Regions from separate parts of the Pseudarthrobacter sp. NPDC058362 genome, predicted to be linked through region 2. Evidence: riboswitches for the same ligand, from Rfam matches in the RefSeq annotation. Region 2 holds a riboswitch; each other region holds the start of a gene.
What was found. A riboswitch is a leader RNA that binds a small molecule or an ion and turns the genes downstream of it on or off. The one in region 2 is predicted to bind thiamine pyrophosphate.
Positions count from the first base shown of each region.

Region 1 (4,006 bases), on a different contig from region 2:
TGTCCGGCGCCAGGATGGAGGTGCTCCAGCCCCCCACCGCCGCGGCGAGGATCAGCGGCCACCCGCGCTGCCACAGCAGCACGAAGGTCAGCCCTGCCAGCGGAAACAGGAGGACTTCGAACACCAGCGCCACGGAGGCTGAAACCCAGTCGATGGACAGCGCCAGCACCAGTGTCATGAGGAAGACCGCCGCGAACTTGCTCAGGGGGTTGGCACGGGTGAGCAGCGCCTGGTTGCCGCGCAGGTTCAGTTCCTGCCGCGCTGCCCCCGTCACGATGCCACCCGTTCCGGCGCTGCCATATGCAGCTCGGCACCGGCGAGCGCGGCGGTGAATTCGGCGTCGTGGGTTACTGCCACGACGGAAGTGCCCTGGTCCAGGAGCTCGGACAGGAAGGACGCAAGTTCTGCCCACGTGGTGGCGTCCTGCCCGAACGTCGGTTCGTCGAGGACCAGCACCTGCGGGCTCGCGGCCAGGACCGTTGCCACAGAGAGCCGCCGCTTCTCGCCTCCGGAGAGTGTGTAGGGGTTCGCGTCCACCAGGGCCGTCAGCCGCAGCCGCTCGAGCAGTTCGTCAACCCGTTCTTCGCCGTGCCCGAGGTGCCGCGGACCGAACAGCAGTTCGTCCCGCACTGTCCCGGTGACAAACTGATGCTCGGGCTCCTGGAACACAGTGCCGATCCGTTCGATCAGCTGCTCCGCCTTCCACTGGTACGGGTCGATTCCCGCGCCGCGGCTCAGTTCAACGGTGGCGGAAACCTTGCCTTCCACAGGCGCCAATAGCCCGGCGAGGGTCAGCGCGAACGTGGACTTCCCCGCCCCGTTGGGCCCCGTGATGGCCAGGGCCTGGCCAGCCCGCACCTGCGCCGTGACATCGCGCTGGACCGGGACCGGCGGGATCTTGCCGAATCCCTTGCGGCGCGCGCGTTCCCTGGAGACGCCCAGCTTTTCGGCCGCGAGCAGGAGGTCGCCGGAGCCCGGTGAGGGCATGGCCACACGTGCGCGCGTGGCCGGCACGTGGCCGGGCACCCATACGCCGGCGGCCATGAGCATCGCCCTGGCCTCGGTGAGCACCCGGTCCGGCGGCCCGTCCAGCAGCACAGCGGGGTCCGCAGCGGACCCCGGCTGCAGGACCACGATCCGGTCCACCAGGTCCTTCCAGACGGAGACACGGTGCTCCACCACCACCAGCGTGGCGCCGGTCTTGTCCAGGCAGCGGCCCACGGCGTCCCGGACCTCCAGCACGCCAGCCGGGTCCAGGTTGGCGGTGGGCTCGTCCAGCAGGACCAGCCCTGGGCGCATCGCCAGGATGCCCGCCAGCGCGAGCCGCTGTTTTTGCCCTCCGGACAGCGCAGACGTGGGGTGGTGCAGCGGCAGGTGGGAAAGTCCGACGTCGGCCAGCGCCTCGTGCACGCGCGCCCAGATGGCGTCACGGGGAACGGCCAGGTTCTCGGCGCCGAAGGCGACATCGTCACCAAGGCGCGAAAGAACCACCTGCGTCTCCGGGTCCTGCTGCATCAGTCCGGCGCGGCCGCGCCGGCCTCGGGGGGAAGCTCCATCGACCAGAAGGGAACCGGACTCGTCAGCGTCGCCGGCCTCGCCGTCGTCTTCCGCGTCCCCCAGCACCCCGGCGAGGGCGTGGAGCAGCGTGGACTTGCCGGCACCCGACGGGCCGAGCAGGAGCACACGCTCCCCCGGCTCGATGTCCAGGTCAAGGCCCTGGACGGCCGGCTTGGTGCGCCCGGCGTGCCGCCAGCCCCAGCCGCGGGCGGCCACCGCGGCGGGGCGGACGGCGGAGGCGCTGCCGGAAGGTTCCGACATCAGGAGAAGACGGGCTCCGTGGCCGCCTTGCGGGAGGCGAAGGGGCTCAGGACGCCGGTCCGGGCGAGGCCGCGCGTGGCGATCCAGGACAGCGCACCGGCGATGATCGCACCGGAGATGCTGGTGAACAGGATGTACGCGAACTTGTCGCCGGCGGAATAGGCGATGTTCCAGCCCCACGGGGAGAACGAATCGTTCAGCCCGCAGAACAGGCCGGCAGCGGCGCCCGCGATCAGTGCCACCGGCAGGTTGAATTTCCTGTAGACGAAGATCGCGAAGATGATCTCTGCGCCGAGGCCCTGGACGAACCCGGAGAACAGCACCGACGTGCCGTACTGCGACCCCATCAGCAGCTCGCCCGTGGCTGCGACCGTCTCGCAGAACAGCGCCGCGCCGGGCTTGCGGATGATGAGCATGCCCAGGACGGCCGGAATCATCCAGCCGCCGGCGATCAGGCCGGTCAGGGGCGGGTAGACGGCGTTCATCGGGCCGGACACTGCCAGCGCGCCCTGGGACCAGGCCCAGAAAATGACGCCGCCGGCGATGGCGATCAGCGCCGCCACCACGATGTCCACGACGCGCCAGGACTTGCCGGGGGTCTTCTTGATTGCTGCAGTTGCCATGGTGATCCTCCTGGGTAACAGGAGGGGAAAGTGCTCCCGGCAACCGCGTTGGACGGTGTTGCCGGGCACTTCGAGAACTCGACTCCCTTACGCCGGTACTAACCGGATCAGGTTCGAGGGTCTGCGGCTTCCCGCACTCTCAGCGCCCGGACGGGTTCCTGGCTGAGCCAGTGATGCCCGACGGCGGCGCTCCCCTGTCGTTTGAATGATGTGTTTTCGAATGATGCGGCCCCTGAGGGCTGGTTCAGTTTACACCGCAGCGGCCAATGGCGGCGGGGAAAATTACGGCGCCGGGCCGTTAGGCTGGGGTCAGTCCGTTTTCTGCCCGCAAGGAGTACAAGGAATGAACCTTTTCATTAAGCTGCTCGGCACCGGCATCTCGCTGGTGGCAGGCTTCGTCGGCACCAAGGTGGTCAACACCGTCTGGGAGAAGACCACAGGCCGGAAGCCTCCCACCGGCAAGGACGAGGATGTGCCCACCAGCCTGCACTCGGCCCTGACGTTCGCCCTGATCTCCGCATCGGTGAGCACCGTCATCCAGGTCCTGGCGAACCGCGGCACCCAGCGCGCCATCACCCGCTTCGCCAAGAGCCAGGACATCGTTTAGCCCCGCGCTTCAATCTGCCGCCGGCAACCCGCCTCACTCATTCCTCGGGAGGCGGGTTGCCGGCGGCTTTCTGCACCACGGCTTCGAGCTCGTCCGAGGTCAGCAGTTCCCGGTGCAGGTGCTTGGTCCGGTAACCGGCCCGGCCCACCATGTGCGCGGAGACCGGCACCGTCAGTAACTGGAAGATCCAGGCCACCAGCAGCACGGGCCACACCCACCAGGTGCGCAGCTGCAGCCCGATCGCCGCCAGCAGCAGGAACAGTCCCAGCACCTGCGGCTTCGTGGCGGCGTGCATCCGGCTCAGCAGGTCCGGAAACCGCAGCAGGCCTATGGCGGCGCCCAGCGACAGGGCAGCGCCGACCACCATGAACACCGCAGAAACGGCGTCCACCCAAGCATCAACGCCGGCGACAGTCTCGCCCACCGCCCGGTAGCCCGTCAGCAATTCAGGATTCATGCGGCTGCTCCCTTCTGTCCGCAACGAAGCGCGCCACGGTCACGGAGCCGACGAAGCCGATAATCGAGATGGCCACCACCAGCATCAGGTTGTTCAGGTGGCGGTTCACGGCCATGTCGATACACAGCGCTGCGCCCAGGATCGCCAGCAGGACGTCGGTGGCCAGTACGCGGTCCAGCAGCGAAGGTCCGCGGGCAATCCGGATAATGGCCCCGCCCGCGGCGAGCGACAGGATCACGGCCGTCACGGCCAGCACGGACTGCATCATGCGGCGGCCTCCCGTCGGACAATCTCAAGTTCGGCCGGTGTGCCCATGATCCTGATCAGCCCCGCTTCAATGGAAAGTACTTCGTTACGCAGCCTGGCCACGTCCTGCTCGGCGCTGATGTTCAGCCCGTGCAGATACAGGGTGGACGTGGAACGGTCCACCTCCACCACCAATGAACCCGGAATCAGCGAAATCACGTGCCCGGTGGCCGTCACCAGAAGGTCCTGGTGGCT
Region 1 is NZ_JBHXIW010000001.1:47,247-51,252, reverse strand. Features, by position in the region: gene ACFWIX_RS00225 (energy-coupling factor transporter transmembrane component T family protein) at 1-274, opposite strand, end outside; gene ACFWIX_RS00220 (ABC transporter ATP-binding protein) at 271-1,818, opposite strand; gene ACFWIX_RS00215 (ECF transporter S component) at 1,818-2,441, opposite strand; TPP riboswitch at 2,508-2,647, opposite strand; gene ACFWIX_RS00210 (DUF4235 domain-containing protein) at 2,785-3,048, shown strand; gene mnhG (monovalent cation/H(+) antiporter subunit G) at 3,086-3,505, opposite strand; gene ACFWIX_RS00200 (monovalent cation/H+ antiporter complex subunit F) at 3,495-3,773, opposite strand; gene ACFWIX_RS00195 (Na+/H+ antiporter subunit E) at 3,770-4,006, opposite strand, start outside.
Region 1: it holds a riboswitch for thiamine pyrophosphate, as region 2 does, so the genes downstream of both, ACFWIX_RS00215 (ECF transporter S component) here and ACFWIX_RS10320 (bifunctional hydroxymethylpyrimidine kinase/phosphomethylpyrimidine kinase) in region 2, are expected to answer to the same signal.

Region 2 (4,006 bases):
GATCGTTTCCGGCGAGGAAGCCTGGGACACCATCGAGGCCTATGTGACCTACGTGGCTCCGGACCTGGTAGGCAGGCTGGAAAAGTGGACCCAGGACCAGGACATCTTCTCCGCCTGGCGTATCGACGAGCAGATCCACAAGGCCCTCGAGCGCAAGGTCTTCCTGCCCTCGGGCGGCTCCCTGGTGATCGACCGGACCGAAGCCATGACCGTGGTGGACGTCAACACCGGCAAGTTCACCGGCAGCGGCGGCAACCTCGAGGAAACCGTCACCAAGAACAACCTCGAAGCTGCCGAGGAAGTTGTCCGCCAATTGCGCCTGCGTGACATCGGCGGCATCATCGTCATCGACTTCATCGACATGGTGCTCGAGTCCAACCGCGACCTGGTCCTGCGCCGCCTGGTGGAGTGCCTGGGCCGCGACCGCACCAAGCACCAGGTTGCCGAGGTTACGTCCTTGGGCCTGGTCCAGATGACGCGCAAGCGCATGGGTACGGGCCTCCTCGAGGTCTTCGGCGAGCAGTGCGAGGCCTGCGCGGGCCGTGGCATGATCACGCACGATGACCCAGTAGAGCACCGCCGCGCCAACACTGTGGCGGCTGAACACCACGTTCACCGTGCCGACAACCGCGGCGAATCCAGGGGCGAGGGTCCGCGCAACGAGAACCAGCGCGGCGACAGCAACCAGCCGGGCGGACGGGAGCGCAAGCGCCGGCGCGGCCGGGGCGGCCAGCAGGCAGAAGTGACGCCGGCGGCGGCACCCCCCGTCCAGCTCCACACGGTCCACCCGGACCCGTCCGACGCCGAACGCCACGCCAAGGCAGAGGCGACCCGCCTGGCCCTGGCCAACATCGCGGCCGCGGCCCATGCGGCGCACCTCCACGACGACGAGGTGGCAGCAAGCAAGCAGGCAGCATCAGCTGCCGCGCCCGCGGCGCCGGTGCCCGCTGAACGCGTCGCGGAAGCGGAAAAGCGCGACGCCGTTGCTTCCGCCCGGCCCGCAGCAGTGCTCACCTTCGGCGGCGAGAAGGTTGCGCTGCCGTTCGTGGAGCACACGGAAGAGCAGCAGCCCCAGCCTTCGCTCTCCCTGGACCGCCTGGCCGAGGCGTTCGCACACCTGGGCGGTCCCGTCAGCGAGGAGGAAGCTGCACCGGCAGCTGCCGCCGCCGAGCCAGCAGCACCCGCTGCTTTGGCCGTACCGGTTTCTGCAGCTCCAGCGGCTCCCGCAGGTGCGTCCGCGGAGAAGGACTACTCCGACCACACGCTGGAGCAGTCCCGCCAGCGGAGGCCGCGCCGCAACCGGAGCGCGAGCCGTGCCCAAGGCGCAGCCAACGCCACCACGGTGGAGCAGCACGAAAACGTGCCGGTCCCGGCCGCCGGGCACTCCCACGCGGCCAAGGCTCCGGAACCTGCCGCGGGCCCCGCGCCGGAAACAGCCCCGCCAGCCGCGAAGCAGGCGGAGGAGCCCATCATCCTCGGCGTCGGGGTGCCGGCCTCGGAGCTGTAGCCCGGGCAAGCGCCCTCCGGAAGTCCCCGTCTCATGGACTTTTCCCTCTGGAAACCCCGGGGGAGAAGTTCATAAGGCGGGGATTTCTGCGTCCGGGACGGCAAAAAGGCTAGGCTGGGAAACCGACACGGGGTGCCGCGCAGAGGGCGGCTGAGATCCAGACCCGTTGAACCTGTCCGGTTAGCACCGGCGAAGGGATGTCTCTTGTCATCGATCACTGTCCTGCCACAAGTGCGGGAAACTGGCGCCGCACTGTCCCGCATCCCGCGCGTCCTGTCCATTGCCGGCTCCGATCCCTCCGGCGGCGCCGGCATCCAGGCGGACCTGAAGAGCATCGCCGCCCACGGAGGGTACGGCATGGCTGCCATTACGGCGCTCACCGCGCAAAACACCCGTGGCGTGCAGGCAGTGCACGTTCCGCCCGCAGCTTTTCTGGCACAGCAGCTCGATGCCATCAGCGAAGACATTACGGTGGACGCGGTCAAGATCGGCATGCTCGGCGAGGCAGCGGTCATTGAAGTGGTGCGGGCCTGGCTCGAGAAGGCGCGCCCCGCCGTCGTGGTCCTCGACCCGGTGATGGTTGCCACCAGCGGCGCCCGGCTCCTGCAGGAGTCCGCCGAGGCCGCCCTGCGCGCCTTGTTGCCACTGGCGGACCTCATTACCCCGAACCTCGCCGAACTGGCGGTCCTCGTTGGCGAAGAGCAGCAGTCCACCTGGGCTGGGGCCCTGGACCAGGGCCGGCGGCTTGCCCGTGCAACCGGCGCGACGGTCCTGGTCAAAGGGGGCCATCTCGCAGGCCGGGACTGCCCGGATGCGTTGGTGGACACGTCCGGCCGGCTGTCCGCGGAAGTGGTGGAACTGCCGGGCGAGCGGGTCGCTACGTGGAACAGCCACGGCACGGGCTGCTCCCTGTCCTCGGCGATGGCCACAATCCAGGCCCGGCTCGGACATTGGGAAGCATCGCTTCGGGAGGTCAAGCCATGGCTGGCGGGCGCACTGGCTGCTTCGGGCCAGCTGTCGGTGGGAACGGGAAACGGCCCCGTGCACCATTTCCACCACCAGGACGTCCCGCGCCCTGAAGGTGCCTTCGCCCGGCAGCTCTGGGCGGACGCCGAGGACTACCTCGAGGACATTTTTGCCCTGCCCTTCATCCAGGCGCTGGCCGCGGGAAACCTGTCCGAAAGCGAGTTTGCGTATTACCTCGCCCAGGACGCCATCTACCTCAACGGCTACTCACGGGTGCTGGCCCGGACCAGCGCGCTGGCGCCCACGGAGGCCGAACAGTTGTTCTGGGCAGGCTCTGCGCAGCAATGCCTGGAGGTCGAGTCGGAGCTGCACCGTTCCTGGCTCAGCACCCGGCCGGCGCAGGGCGGACTGGGCCCCGTGACCAAGACGTACGTGGATCACCTGACGGCAGCGTCGGCGTCGGGCAGTTATGCGGTGCTCACCGCCGCGGTGCTGCCCTGCTTTTGGCTATATGCGGAGGTAGGGCGCACGCTGCACGCAGGATTCGTGGCAGCGGGGGAGCCGGCCGGACACCCCTACGCCGATTGGCTGCGCACGTACGCGGACGAAGCCTTCGCGGCGGCGACGCGCCGGGCCGTGGCCATCGTGGACGAGGCCGGGCGGAACGCATCCGAAACGGAGAGGACCGCCATGGTGACAGCGTTCCGGCACTCGTGCCGGCTGGAAGTGGAATTCTTCGACGCGCCGCGCCTGCATTCCTGACCGTAACGGGGCTTGTCTGCGGCTACTATGGTGGGGCACGGTCCCGGCGCCGGAGCAACCTGTGGCTACTATCACAGACGACCCGCCGGAACCAGCCTCATTTGCGGCCGAAGCCAAAACTAGCGTATTCTAGATCTTCGGTGCTTACGCCAACACTTGGGTTATGACCCTGGGGGTCGCCGCGTGTCCAGGACATGCTGCAATTTCTTCCGGGATAGCTCACGGGTTCCCCCGGGAAATCCACGGCGTTGAGGCACAGCGGAAACCCAGCCACTCAGCGCCGGGTGCCGCACGCAAATTTAGTAATAAACGTCGAGAGAAGTGAGTTCCCAAGTGGTGTACGCGATTGTCCGCGCAGGCGGCCGCCAAGAGAAGGTTTCCGTTGGAGACTTCGTTACCCTGAACCGCGTCGCCGGTGGAGCCGGCAGCACCATTGAGCTGCCCGCACTGCTCCTGGTAGACGGTGACAAGGTCACCTCCGCCGCTGCTGACCTGGCCAAGGTGACTGTTACGGCTGAGATCCTCCAGGACCTCCGTGGTCCTAAAATTGTGATCCAGAAGTTCAAGAACAAGACCGGTTACAAGAAGCGCCAGGGTCACCGCCAGGAACTGACCAAGGTCAAGATCACCGGCATCAAGTAACCACCGGTTACTGTTCAGGTTTTTCAGCAGATTCCCCAGAATTTAGAGGCAGGCATTTCAGATGGCACATAAAAAGGGCGCGAGCTCCACTCGCAACGGTCGTGACTCCAACGCTCAGTACCTCGGCGT
Region 2 is NZ_JBHXIW010000004.1:133,899-137,904, forward strand. Features, by position in the region: gene ACFWIX_RS10315 (Rne/Rng family ribonuclease) at 1-1,507, shown strand, start outside; TPP riboswitch at 1,626-1,722, shown strand; gene ACFWIX_RS10320 (bifunctional hydroxymethylpyrimidine kinase/phosphomethylpyrimidine kinase) at 1,712-3,235, shown strand; gene rplU (50S ribosomal protein L21) at 3,569-3,877, shown strand; gene rpmA (50S ribosomal protein L27) at 3,939-4,006, shown strand, end outside.

Region 3 (4,006 bases), on a different contig from region 2:
GCCGCGGGATCCGCCCCGCAGCCCTGGCCATCCTGCCGGCAGCCACCGCGTGCTTGAAGGCCGCGCCCATCAGCGCAGGGTTCTGCGCCCTCGTCACCGCCGTCGCCAGCAACACAGCGTCGCAGCCCAGTTCCATGGCCAGCGCGGCGTCGGAAGCGGTCCCGATTCCCGCGTCCAGCACCACGGGAACCGAAGCGCGGGAGACGATTAGCGCAATGTTGTGCGGATTCAGGATGCCCAGGCCTGTTCCGATCGGTGCTCCCAGCGGCATGACGGCCGTGGCGCCCAGGTTTTCGAGCCGGAGCGCCAGGACAGGATCGTCATTCGTGTAGGCAAAGACCTTGAAGCCACGGGCCACCAGCTGTTCCGTGGCGTCGACCAGCTCCACGGCATCCGGCAGGAGGGTCTGTTCGTCAGCGATGACTTCCAGCTTGACCCAATCCGTCTCCAGGGCTTCGCGGGCCAGCTCAGCGGTGAGGACGGCATCACGGGCTGTAAAGCAGCCCGCCGTGTTGGGCAGCACCCGGATGCCGTGGTCCACCAGGAGCTGGAACAGCGAGCCGGTCTCCGCAGGGGAATAACGGCGCATCGCAACTGTGGTCAACGCTGTACCGGAGGCGAGCAGCGCAGCGCCGAGCCCGTCCAGGCTGGGCGCTCCCCCGGTCCCCATGATCAGCCGCGAGTGCAGCGGGACTCCGTCGATCACCAAGGTGTCGGCAACGTCGGATTCTGCGCCGGCGGGTGCGTTCGTTATTTGGGTCATGATGTCAGCCTCCCTGGACTGCGGTGACAAGTTCAACGTCGTCGCCCTCGGCGAGCGCCGTGGCGGACCACTGGCTCCGCGGCACCACCTGCGCGTTCTGCGCCACCGCCACGCCAAGCTTCCGCCCGTCCGCGGCCTGGCCGTCTGCTGCCAGCGGCCGGCCGGTGATATCGCTGACCAGCGCAGCAATGGAGGCGCCGTCCGGCACGGCGCGGAGGCTTCCGTTCAGGATGATATTCATGCTCTCTCCTTGGTGTCGTGGCGTGATGCGGCTGCGGAAAACCGGGCAGGGTTGAACGCTGCCCAGCGGGGGTCTTGACTGCCATCCAGCAGGGCGCGGCAAATAGCCGCGGCAGCGGGTGCCAGCAGCACGCCGTGGCGGAAGAAGCCGGTGGCGACGATGACCCCGGGGACGTGTCCCACTGCGCCGTCAGGCAGCGGGACCCGGCCCAGCAGTGGCGCATTGTCCGGGGTTCCGGGACGGGCCCGCACTGTGCATTCGAGCAATTCCAGTTCGGCGACGGCGGGTACCAGCGCCTGGGCGTCCCGGAGGAGCTGGTAGACCCCGCCGGCGGACACCGCACCGTCGGACGCGGCGTCCTGACCTGCACCGGATTCCAAGCGAGCCGTTCCGCCCAGGGCGTCCTCGCGCTGGGTGGCGCCGATCACCACGGTTCCGTCCTGCCGGGGCACCAGGTAGACGGGCACGCCATGGACCAGGCCCCGGACCGTGGCGGTCACCAGCGGGCGAAGGTGTTCCGGCACGGCGAGCCGCAGGATGTCGCCGTGCACGGGACGCAGCGGCAGGGCCAGCCCGGCTGGCAGTCCGCCGAGCGCTCCTGCGTAGAGGCCATTGGCCACCACGGTCTCCCCCGCGAAGACCTTTCCGCCGCCTTTCAGCAGGGCTCCGGCCACGCCGTCGTCCTTCCAAAGCAGTTCAGCGGCCCGGGCCGGGACCGCGTAACCGTCGACGGCGCCCGCCACCCGGGTGCCGGCCCCGCCGTCGCCGTCTGTATGCCGGGAGAGCGCCAGCCGGAGGCAGGCCACCAGCTGCCGCGGATCCACCTGGTGGTCGGCAGGGGTGTCCAGGGCGCAGGCGATCGCCGGGCTCAGGAGCGGCTCCCGGCGGCGGGCCTCCCGGACCGTGAGGGGCTCCACGTCGAGGCCGTTGGCCTTTTGCACGGCCCGAAGGTCCAACAGCGCCCGCCGGTCCGCAGCGTCCACGCCGACGGCGAGGGTCGGCGTCGTGAGGTATCCGGGGTCCATGCCCGCGGCGGTGGCGAGGGCGGCCGCGAAACCCGGCCACCGGGAGGAGGATTCCAGCATCAACTCCAGGAGGCCTTCCTCCTGGTAGTGAAGCTCGCTGACGGGGGCGAGCATCCCGGCCGCCGCCCAGCTGGCGCCGGTGCCGGGGGCGTCATCGACCAGCACCACGGACCGGCCGGACCGGCGGGCCTCCCAGGCAATGCTGTGGCCGACCACCCCGCCGCCGATAACGGCGACGTCGGCACGCACCACGCCATCCGCGGCAGCGCCGGACCCAACGGTGGGGTTGCCCATATGGTTCCTTCCCTACGCCGGTATTAACCGGATCAGGTCAAGCGGTCGGCTCTGACGCCCTCTCAGCCCGGCGCTTTTATGACAGCCGCCGCAGGCTCCCGCAGTACGAGGCCAGTTTAGAGGAACTAGGCTTGCAGCCATGAATGTGTCCCCCGCTGCCGCCTTGGCGTCCGCCCGCCTGTACCTCTGCACCGATGCCCGACGCGGCCAGGGCGATTTTGCCCGTTTTGTCGATGAGGCCTTCGCCGGCGGCGTGGACATCATCCAGCTCCGGGACAAAACCATCGAGGCCTCCGAGGAGCTCGAGCTGCTCGACGTGCTGCGCGAAGCTGCCGAACGCCACGGCCGGCTGTGGGCCGTCAACGACCGCGCGGACATCGCTTCCCTTTCCGGGGCGCCAGTGTTCCACGTCGGCCAGAAGGACCTCCCCCTCAAGGCCGCGCGCAGCTTCCTGGGCGGCGCGGCGATCGGGCAGTCCACGCACGCGCCGGAGCAGGTGGATGCAGCGGTGGCCGCTGCCTCGGGACCGGCCGGGCTGGACTACTTCTGCGTGGGTCCGCTGTGGGCGACGCCCACGAAACCCGGCCGGGCCGCCGTCGGCCTCGACCTGGTCAGGCACGCCGCGGCCGCCGCGCCGGCCGGCCTGCCCTGGTTTGCCATCGGCGGAATCGACCACGGCAACGTGGACAAGGTGGTCGCTGCAGGGGCCCGCCGGATCGTGGTGGTCCGCGCCATCACGGAGGCGCCGGACCCGGCCGCGGCTGCAGCCTCGCTGCTCGCGGCGCTGGACGCCGCGCGCTAGCCCCGCTGTTCCTCGTTCCGGTGGTTTCGGGCTAGGCTGATTTTCGTGTCGCATCATCGGTTGGCCCCCAATGTCCACGAGCACAAAAACGCGCTCGAGGAGGCCTTGAGCGCGCTGCGCACCGAGCTGGAACTGCCCGCCGGCTTCCCAACGGAAGTCCTCGCGGACGCCGAAGCGGCCGTGGCCTCATTGGACATGCCCGACTACGACCTGACGGACGTCGCATTCATCACTATTGACCCGGAATCCTCCACGGACCTGGACCAGGCCCTGTTCATTGAGCCTGCCGAGGACGGCTACCGGGTGCTGTACGCCATCGCCGACGTTCCCGCTTTTGTCCGGCCGGGAGGGCCGCTGGATGCCGAAACACGGCGCCGGGGGCAAACTTTCTACGCCCCGGACGGCCGGATCCCGCTGCACCCGGAGGTCATCAGCGAAGGTGCCGGCAGCCTGCTGCCGGACCAGGACTGCCCGGCGTTCGTCTGGGACTTCCAGCTGGACAACGCCGCGGAAGTGACTGCCGTGACCGTGCGCCGGGCGCGCGTCCGCAGCCGTGACAAGCTCAGCTACAAGGGCGCCCAGAAGGAGCTCGACGCCGGCACGGCGCCGCCGGTCCTCCAGCTGCTCAAGGAGGTAGGGCTCAAGCGCGTGGCACTGGAGCGCGAGCGGGGCGGCGCCAGCCTGAACATGCCGGACCAGGAGATCGTCCAGCTCCCCGACGGCGGCTACCGGATTGCCGCCGCCCCGCAGCTTCCCGTGGAGGACTGGAACGCACAGATTTCCCTCATGACCGGGATGGCCGCCGCCCGCCTCATGCTGGACGGCAAGGTGGGTATCCTGCGCACCATGCCCGAGCCCGACAGCCGATCCCTGGACCACTT
Region 3 is NZ_JBHXIW010000001.1:846,521-850,526, reverse strand. Features, by position in the region: gene ACFWIX_RS04090 (thiazole synthase) at 1-763, opposite strand, end outside; gene thiS (sulfur carrier protein ThiS) at 768-1,004, opposite strand; gene thiO (glycine oxidase ThiO) at 1,001-2,323, opposite strand; TPP riboswitch at 2,316-2,435, opposite strand; gene thiE (thiamine phosphate synthase) at 2,463-3,125, shown strand; gene ACFWIX_RS04070 (RNB domain-containing ribonuclease) at 3,171-4,006, shown strand, end outside.
Region 3: it holds a riboswitch for thiamine pyrophosphate, as region 2 does, so the genes downstream of both, thiO (glycine oxidase ThiO) here and ACFWIX_RS10320 (bifunctional hydroxymethylpyrimidine kinase/phosphomethylpyrimidine kinase) in region 2, are expected to answer to the same signal.